2 regions of the Tibeticola sp. genome follow, and region 2 is predicted to be linked to the other one. Evidence: predicted binding sites of a transcription regulator. Region 2 holds the regulator's gene; the other holds the start of a gene.
The links. The regulator FNR, encoded in region 2, switches genes on or off when oxygen is low (the NO sensors DNR and NnrR bind a similar motif). The targets are predictions, from matches to a motif close to TTGATNNNNATCAA.
Positions count from the first base shown of each region.

Region 1: JHC36_RS07045 (DUF2189 domain-containing protein) is a predicted target of FNR. The motif match lies at 2,559-2,572, and genes of this name have one in related genera.

Region 1 covers NZ_JAEMQB010000112.1:2,820-7,232, forward strand. Annotated here, with positions in the region: gene JHC36_RS07030 (arylesterase) at 1-198, shown strand, start outside; gene mnmH (tRNA 2-selenouridine(34) synthase MnmH) at 195-1,250, shown strand; gene JHC36_RS07040 (hypothetical protein) at 1,345-1,554, opposite strand; gene JHC36_RS07045 (DUF2189 domain-containing protein) at 1,648-2,541, opposite strand; gene JHC36_RS07050 (PLP-dependent transferase) at 2,666-3,961, opposite strand; gene JHC36_RS07055 (phosphoribosyltransferase) at 4,148-4,413, opposite strand, start outside.
Region 2 covers NZ_JAEMQB010000129.1:7,319-11,731, reverse strand. Annotated here, with positions in the region: gene JHC36_RS08325 (sulfite exporter TauE/SafE family protein) at 1-283, opposite strand, end outside; gene hemN (oxygen-independent coproporphyrinogen III oxidase) at 293-1,672, opposite strand; gene fnr (fumarate/nitrate reduction transcriptional regulator Fnr) at 1,832-2,560, shown strand; gene JHC36_RS08310 (hypothetical protein) at 2,660-2,977, opposite strand; gene JHC36_RS08305 (nitrogen fixation protein FixH) at 3,037-3,291, opposite strand; gene ccoG (cytochrome c oxidase accessory protein CcoG) at 3,304-4,413, opposite strand, start outside.

The sequences.
Region 1 (4,413 bases), on a different contig from region 2:
GCGCGCCGCTTTGCCGAGGTGTTTCGTGAAGTCGCTCGCGAGCGGCGCGCGGCGCTCGTGCCCTTCTTCCTCAAAAACGTGGCGGACGTGCCCGAAGCAGCGGCGCTGTTTCAAGCCGACCAGATCCACCCCAACGAAAAAGCCCAAGCGATCATGCTCGACAACGTCTGGCCCCAACTACGAAAGCTGCTGCGATGAGTGTGCACCTGATCCCCGCCGCCGAGGCCGTGCAAAGCCTAGGCAGCTACCACACCATCATCGATGCCCGCAGCGAGTCCGAGTGGGCACACGACCACCTGCCCGGCGCCCAAAACTGGCCGTCTTTGCGCGACGAGGAGCGCGTCCGCGTGGGCACCCTCTACAAACAGGTCAGCGCCTTCGAAGCGCAGAAAATCGGCGCCGCGCTCGTCGCGCGCAACATCGCTGCGCACATCGAGCGGGAAGTGCTCGACAAACCGCGCGACTGGCGCCCGCTCATCTACTGCTGGCGCGGCGGCAAACGCAGCAACGCGCTGGCCCTGGTGCTGGGCCAGATCGGCTTTCGGGTTGGCGTGATCGAGGGCGGGTACAAGGCCTTTCGCAAAGCCATGCTCGAAGACCTCGCCGCACGCGCCGAGTGCTTGAGCTTTCGCGTCATTTGCGGCCCCACGGGTACGGGCAAGACCCGCTTGTTGCATGCCCTCGGCCGCGCCGGCGCGCAGGTGCTCGATCTCGAGGCGCTCGCCTGCCATCGCAGCTCCGTGCTGGGTGCCGTGCCGGGGCAGCCGCAGCCCAGCCAGAAACGCTTCGAGAGTCTGCTCTGGGACGCGTTGAGGCACTTCCGGCCCGAGGAGCCGGTCTACGTCGAGGCCGAAAGCAAGAAGGTCGGCAACGTGTTCGTGCCCGAGCCCTTGATTCAGTCCATGCGCCGCAGCCCCTGCGTGCGCCTGGAAATGCCTCTTTCGGGTCGCGTGGCGCTGCTGCTCGAGGATTACCCGCAACTCACCCAGGACGTCGATTACCTCTGCCGAAGGCTCGAAGCCTTGACCGTGCTGCGGGGCCGCGAACAGGTCGAACAGTGGCAAGCCGCCGCCCGGAGCGGGGCATTCGAGACGCTGGTTCGCAGCTTGCTCGCCTTGCACTACGACCCGGGTTACGAGCGATCGACCGCCCACAACTTTGCCGCCTTCGCAACCGCGCCAACGCTGGCCCTGCCCGACCCGACGGCACGCAGCTTCGACGAAGCCGCTGCGCAGTTGCTGCAGGGGTGAAGACGCAGTTTCTGGGCAAGGCCAGCCCTGCCCCAGGTGCTCGGTACATGCGGCGGCGGGCGAGCGCCCTCACCGGCCCTGATTCCGCCCCGACCTATGCCACGCTGGTGCCGGAGAGCCCACGGTCAGAGGCTTCGGCCCCGGGGGTCGCGGCGGACGCGTCGTTCGACAAGGCCGACTCGGCCCCGGCGTCATCCGGGCCGCCGTGCTTGCGCTCGGCCTTGGCCTTGAGCTTTTCCTCTTTCTTGCGCTTCTTCGCCAGCTCTTTCTGACGTTTCTCGTAGCCGTAGTTCGGGGTTGCCAATGTGCAGTTCTCGGTTGGGCCGGCGCTGAGGAGCGACTCGATGAGGCTCGATCGGTGGCGCGGCAGGGTGGTTTGGCTCTGCAATGTAGCAGTTCAGCGGGCCGCGCCCTCTTCCGCTTCTTGCCACTCGATGACATCCCGGTACGCGTGCCAGGTCGCATGGCCGAGCAGCGGGCCGGTCAACACCAGGCCCGCCCCCAGCGGCAACAGCGACACGAAGACCAACACGGCGATGAGCGCCCCCCAAAACAGCAGCACCCCCGGGTGCTCGTAAAAGACCCGGATGCTCTGGATGGCGGCCGTGATCGCATCCGTGTCCCGATCGAGAATCATCGGGATGGAAACGACAGACGTCGCAAACACGAGCAGCGCAAACACCGACCCCACCGCCAGATAAACCAGGACGAACTCCAGGTTCTCCGGGTTGAAGACGGCCTCGATCACGCCCGCCGTCGACGGCAGGCCGGTGTTGAAAAAGACCGCAAAGACCACGAGCGAAGCCCGGCCCCAGAGCAGTTCGAGCACCATGAAGACCAGCACCAGCATCCCCATGCTCTTGACGTGACCACGCCAAGCGAGGAGTGAGTCCATCAGGCGCACCGGCTCGCCGCGCTCGCGCCGGCGGCTCACCTCATAAAGACCCAGCGCCAGGAACGGCCCGACGAGCAAGCAGCCCGAGGCGATCGACATGGTGTATTCGGGCTTGGTTTGGAAGACACCGGCCAAGACCACCGCCATGGCCCAAAAACACAGCCCATAGAACAGCCCGATGCCCGGATGCGCGCGAAAGTCGGCCCACCCTCGGGTCAACCATTGCAGCGGCGAGGAAAACCCAAGCGGCCGGAACACCGCGCGCGGCCCCACGGGCGGCGGCGGGAAATAAGGCACCGGCTCCGCGTGCGCCGGACTCGCCTCGTATGGTGCGGCGCCGGTGGCTTGGCCCGACGCGGCGGTGTCGGTTTGGGTCGAAGTGAGCGTATGAGACATGTCGAGCGCCAATGCGTTTGATAAAAATCAAACATCAGCGTACGCTGATTCATGCCGGATCGACACTAGAGAAAACACCGACCCGATAAACCCATGGCCGATGCCGGCTGCGGCAGGAATGGCGTCAGCCTTGCCCGGAGTCAGCGTGGCGTTCGAGCGCTCGCAGGCCTTGCTCGAGGTCCCGCTGCAAATCCTCGACCGCTTCGAGCCCCACCGAGAAACGCACGAGCGAGCCTCGGGCCAGATGCGCCGGCCAGGGCTCGCGCAAACTTTGAATGTCGTAGGGCATCACCAAACTGACCGGCCCACCCCAGCTGTAGCCCAGGCGAAAGCAGCGCAGCGCGTCACAAAACGCATCGACCTGAGCCTGGCTGTAGCGCGCATCGAAAATCACGCTGAACAGGCCGGCGGCGCGTCCCTCGGGCCGCTGGGCGGTGCAGCACGAGGCCCGCCAATGCGCATGGCCGGGTGAGCCCTCGAGCGCCGGATGCAAGACCTGCGCAAACACATCGCTGCGGCGCGCGCACCAGCGAGCCAGCGTGCGCGCTGCGGCGTCTTGCGCGTCATAGCGCAGTTCCAAACTGGGCAGGGCGCGCAGCACGGCTTCGACATCGTTGGCCCCGACGCCGAGGCCCAGCCGCATATGGGTTTGCTCGATGCGCCGGTGCAAGACGGCATCGCGCGTCACGACGCTGCCCATGAGCACGTCTCCGCCGCCGCTGGGGTATTTCGTAAGGGCATGGACACTGAGGTCGACCCCCAGCTCCTGGCCCGCCGAACGCCCCGGCACGAGGTCAAACGGCCGAAAAGCCAGGCCCGCGCCCCAGGTGTTGTCGAGGGCGACGAGCGCGCCGGATCGATGGCTGCGCTCGACGAGTGCGACCAGGTCGGGAAACTCCATCGTCACCGAGCCCGCGGCCTCGACCCAAACCAGTCGCACGCGCGGCCCCCAGGATTCGCTCAAGGACTCGGGCCGCAAGGGGTCGTACAGCCGGTGCCCGATGCCATAGCGGGCCAACTCGTCGCGTGCCAAAGCAAGCCCGGGGCCGTAGGCATTCTGGGGCAGCAACACCTCGTCCCCCGCTGCCAAAAGGCTCAAATCCACCAGTGCAATGGCCGCGAGACCGCTGGGCGCGAGCGTGCAATGGCTCCCCCCTTCGAGGGTCGCCAGTCGCTCCTGCAGCGTGAAGCTGGTCGGCGTGCCGTGCAAGCCGTAGGTGTAGCCACGCCGGTCGCTCCAGTGCCGCGCGCGCATCGCCGCCACCGACGGAAAGAACACCGTGGAGGCTTTGAATACCCCCGGCTGCGGCGCATCGAACCCGGCCGGAGGACGGTAGGGATGATGGATCAACGCCGTCGCGAGCGACCAGCCCCGGTCCGGCGGCGCGGAACCCGTCCGTTCATCGCGTGGATCGACCATGCCCGCAGCTCCCGCGCCAGGGCCTCAGAGGCTGAGAGGGAATTGGGCGTGCCCGAAGAGGCGCCACAAAGCGCGTCCGAGTAGGCGCAAAGCACAGCCGTAGCTCGGGCTACGGCGCGCATTTGCAACGCCCTCGGGCGTGTTTTGGGACGTCAAAGCGGGCATGACCGATTCCCTCTCAGCCTCTCAGACCTTCCACTTTTCGAGCAGCTTCTCCGGCGTCATCGAGTCGTAGTACTCGAAGGGCTGATGGATCCAGGGGTTGGTCGGGAGGAACTCGACTGAATAATCGGGCGCAAAAGACGAGACGCCTTTGGTCCAGATCACCGCCGTGCGCAACTCGGTGATGGGTTGGTAGTTGGTGCGCAGCATATCGACCACGGCCTTGAGCGTATGGCCCGAGTCTGCGAGGTCGTCGACCAGCAACACCCGTCCGGCGATTTCGCCTTTGG
Region 2 (4,413 bases):
GCAAACCGAGCACGACCGCCGCCACATGGAGCAGGGTCCAAAGCGGCCGGATGGCCACGCTCTGCGTGGTCAGCCACCCCAAGCCCTGCACCGAAACCGCCGCCGCCGCACCCAAGGCGGAATAACCCAGAACCCGTCCCAACTGAAAGATCCACATCGCCGAGGTTCCGTGCGGTTCAGCGGCGCGCCCAATCCCGGCACACGCGGCACCACACATCGCGATGCAATGCGGCCCACCCGCGAAGCCCATCAACGCTGCGGTGGCAACTAAAGCGGTCTGCATGCCGCGGTTTTAGATGATTTTCGAAAACCGTGCCCGATTCTGGTCGGCCTGAAGATAACGATCGAACACCATCGCCACCGCGCGAACGAAGAACCAGCCCTGGGGCGTGACCACCAGGGAGTCGTTCGTCAGCCGCACCAGTCCCTGCTCCTCCAGCCGCTTGAGCGCCTCGAGCTCGGCTGAAAAATAGCTGCGGAAATCGATCAGATGCGCCAATTCGACCGACTCGAAAAGCACTTCACCCTGGCACATGATCGCCATGATGACGCTGCGCCGGAGAAGGTCGTCTCGGCTCAGCGCCAAGCCGCGCACGACGGGAAAGCGCCCATGGTCGAGATGGTCGCAATACTCTTCGAGCGTCTTGGCGTTCTGGCTGTAGCTCGCCCCCACACGGCCGATCGCCGAAACCCCGAGCGCGATCAAGTCGCAGTCCGGCTGCGTGCTGTACCCCTGAAAATTCCGGTGCAGACGCCCCTGGCGCTTGGCCACTGCCAGCGCATCGTTGGGGCGCGCGAAATGGTCCATCCCGATGTAGACGTAGCCGGCGTCAGTGAAGGCATCGAGCGAGCGCGCCAGCATCAAGACTTTGTCGGCCGCTGGTGGAAGCTCGGCGCTGTGGATGCGGCGCTGGGGCTTGAAGCGCTCGGGCAGATGCGCGTAGGCATAGAGCGCGATCCGGTCGGGCTGGATCTGGACCACCTGCTCCAAGGTGCGCTCGAAAGATTCGGGCGTCTGCCGCGGCAGACCATAAATCAGGTCGACGTTGACCGACTCGAAGCCGATTCGCCGGGCGGCCTCCATCAGGGCCGCCACCTGTTCGTAGGGTTGCACACGGTGCACCGCTTTTTGCACTTCCGGGTCGAAATCCTGCACGCCGAAGCTGATGCGATTGAAGCCCAGCGCCGCGATCTGCTCCAGGCGTGCCGCATCCACTGTGCGCGGGTCGATTTCGATGGAATACTCACCGCCCGGAACCAGCTTGAACGCCCGCCGCAACATCTGCATCAACTCGGCCAGTTCCGCGTCCGACAAAAAGGTCGGGCTGCCGCCTCCGAGGTGCAATTGCGAAACGGCCTGCCCCGGCCCGATGTGCTGGAGATGCAAATCCACCTCCCGGCTCAGATAGCGCAGATACGGCTGCGCTCGCTCGTGGTGCCGCGTGATGATCTTGTTGCACGCGCAGTAGTAGCAGAGCGATTCACAAAAAGGGATGTGCACGTACAAAGACAGCGGGGCCGTCGCCGCCACCCCGTCCCGCCGCTGGTCGAGAAAACGACCATATTCCTCCGGTCCGAAAGCTTCGACGAATCGATCGGCCGTCGGGTAAGAGGTGTAGCGAGGCCCCGGAATGTCATACCGGGCCAGAAGTTCGGGCGAGACCACACTCATGGCAAATCTTCCAAGATGAAAGTAGCCGCACTATGCCCGTTCGCTCGTGCCCTGGGCTTGATGCGCATCAAGCACGGGCGCTGGCGCGCGGCCGCATGCCAGAATAGCGCCTGTTTCGGCAAAAGTGCCATTTTCCACCCCTCTCGACCAACGACCACCATGCTGCTGAAAGCGGACACCCTCAAAGTTGCGTGCTCCAACTGCAATCTGCGTGAGCTGTGCATGCCCGTCGGCTTATCCGCAACCGAGTTGCAGCGCATCGACGACCTGGTCGCGGTGCGCCGACGCGTCAAACGCGGCGCGACGCTCTTTAGCAACGGGGAAAAATTCACCTCGCTCTACGCCATACGCACGGGATTTTTCAAGACCTGTGTGGTCACCGAAGACGGTCGAGATCAGGTCACGGGCTTCCAGATGGCCGGCGAAATCATCGGACTCGACGGCATCGTCCATGAGCATCACACCTGCGATGCGATCGCCCTCGAAGACGCCGAAGTCTGTGTAATGCCCTTTCACCGGATCGAAGAACTGTCCCGGGAAGTCGGCGCCCTGCAGCACCATGTGCACAAGATCATGAGCCGCGAGATCGTGCGCGAGAACGGGGTGATGCTGTTGCTTGGCAGCATGCGCGCCGAGGAGCGCCTCGCGGCGTTTTTGCTCAATCTGGTTCAGCGGCTCCACGCGCGTGGCTTTTCGCAGTCCGAACTGGTATTGCGAATGACCCGCGAGGAGATCGGCAGCTATCTGGGGCTGAAACTCGAAACGGTCAGCCGCACCTTCTCGAAGTTTGTCGAAGAAGGCATCTGCGACGTGCGCCAACGCCATGTGCGCATCCTCAATCCCGAAGCGCTCAAGGCCATCGTCAACAACCCGAGCTGCCGGGATTGAACGGCCAAAACTGGACCGGTCTAGGGAAAACGGCGACAACTCTGCGACGCTCACGGCTCAGCGCCGGGGAACGTCAATGAAAAAGTCACCCGCTGCAGCTCAGTGGGAAGAGGGTGACCGCTCTTGCTTCGGGCACCCGTCGGGGCGGTCCGTCGCAGGCAAAGGGCAACGATTCACCTCGAACGGCGACATCGAAAGCAGGGTTGTCAAGGCACTCGAGCCGAACGTGCAGGCCCAAAACACGAAAAACGCCAAGGTATAGACGCCGGACCGCGACAACTCGAGCCGCGCGCCCAGCCAGTGCAACTCCGTTGGATCGACGACGGCAAACACCAGCATCTCCAACACGCCGGCCATCAAAAACGACGGCCATGCGATCCACATCCACCGCTGGGCCTTGATTGAGGTTGTCTCCATCGTTTTGTACTCCTCCAAACACCGATCCGTGAGATACGACCAGCCGCGCCTCACCCAGGTTATTTTTTCGGATTCAGCACCTGCGCCGGAATGCCGGTTTGCGCGTGGTTGCGCGCAAGCTCCGCGGGTGCAATCGCTTGAGGCGAAACCGCCTCCTCCTCGGCCGGTGCCCGACCGTAATACTCTTGCTGCACCGGATCGGGGTTTTTGATGGCCAGATAGAGCGTCACGAAACTGGCGACCACGACCACTGCCGGCCCGCTGATCACCAGCCAGACATGGCCAAAACGCCACCAGGGTTGAGTCGGTTTCATCGCTGGGCTCCTTTAACGCGGAATGATAAAGACAGATTTCTCGACGACCACTTTACCGGGATGCTCCAGCGCCTCGAGCGTGAACTCGATCGGATGCGTGCCGGGCTCGGCGACCCCATAGGGAACGCGTGCGGTGACGACCACCCAACGCGCTTCGGCGGGTCCGACACTGAACACGTTTTCCGACGCCACACGGATGTCTTTGAGGCCCCGAACGTCGATCTTCACCCGTTGCGGCTCCTCACGAGCATTCATGATTTGGATGCGGTACACGTTTTCGAGCTGCCCGCCCTCGACGATGCGCGCCAAGGTCGCACGGTCGCGCACCACGTCGGCCTTGAGCGGCGGACGCAAGACCAAGGCGGTGATCATCGCCGCGAGCACCACGGTGATGATGGTCAGATAGACCAGCACCCGGGGCCGGAACATGTGGCGCACCACCTGCTCCTTCGTCCAGTGCTCGCGCATCGCATTCTCCGTGGTGTAGCGAATCAGGCCCTTCGGGTAACCCATCTTCTCCATCACGCCGTCGCACACGTCGATGCACGCCGCACAGCTGATGCATTCGTATTGCAGGCCGTTGCGGATGTCGATCCCGGTCGGGCAAACCTGCACACACAAAGTACAGTCGATGCAGTCACCGAGACCCAGCGCCTTCGGGTCGGCTTTGCGAGGACGCGGCCCACGCGGCTCTCCGCGCTCGGCGTCGTACGAGACGATGAGCGTGTCCTTGTCGAACATGGCGCTTTGGAAACGCGCATAGGGGCACATGTACTTGCACACCTGCTCGCGCATGTAGCCGCCGTTGCCGTAGGTGGCAAAACCGTAGAAAAACACCCAAAAGGTTTCCCACGGCCCCATGTTCCAGGTCAGAAACAGATGGCCCAGCTCACGAATCGGGGTGAAATAGCCGACGAAGGTGAAGCCCGTCCACAGACCGACTGCGATCCAAGCAAGTTGCTTGGCGGCTTTGCGCAGGAACTTCTCGAGCGACATCGGCGACTGGTCGAGACGCATGCGCGCACTGCGGTCGCCTTCGATCTTGCGCTCGATCCACATGAAGATCTCGGTATAGACCGTCTGCGGACACGCGTAACCACACCACTGACGCCCCGCGATCGC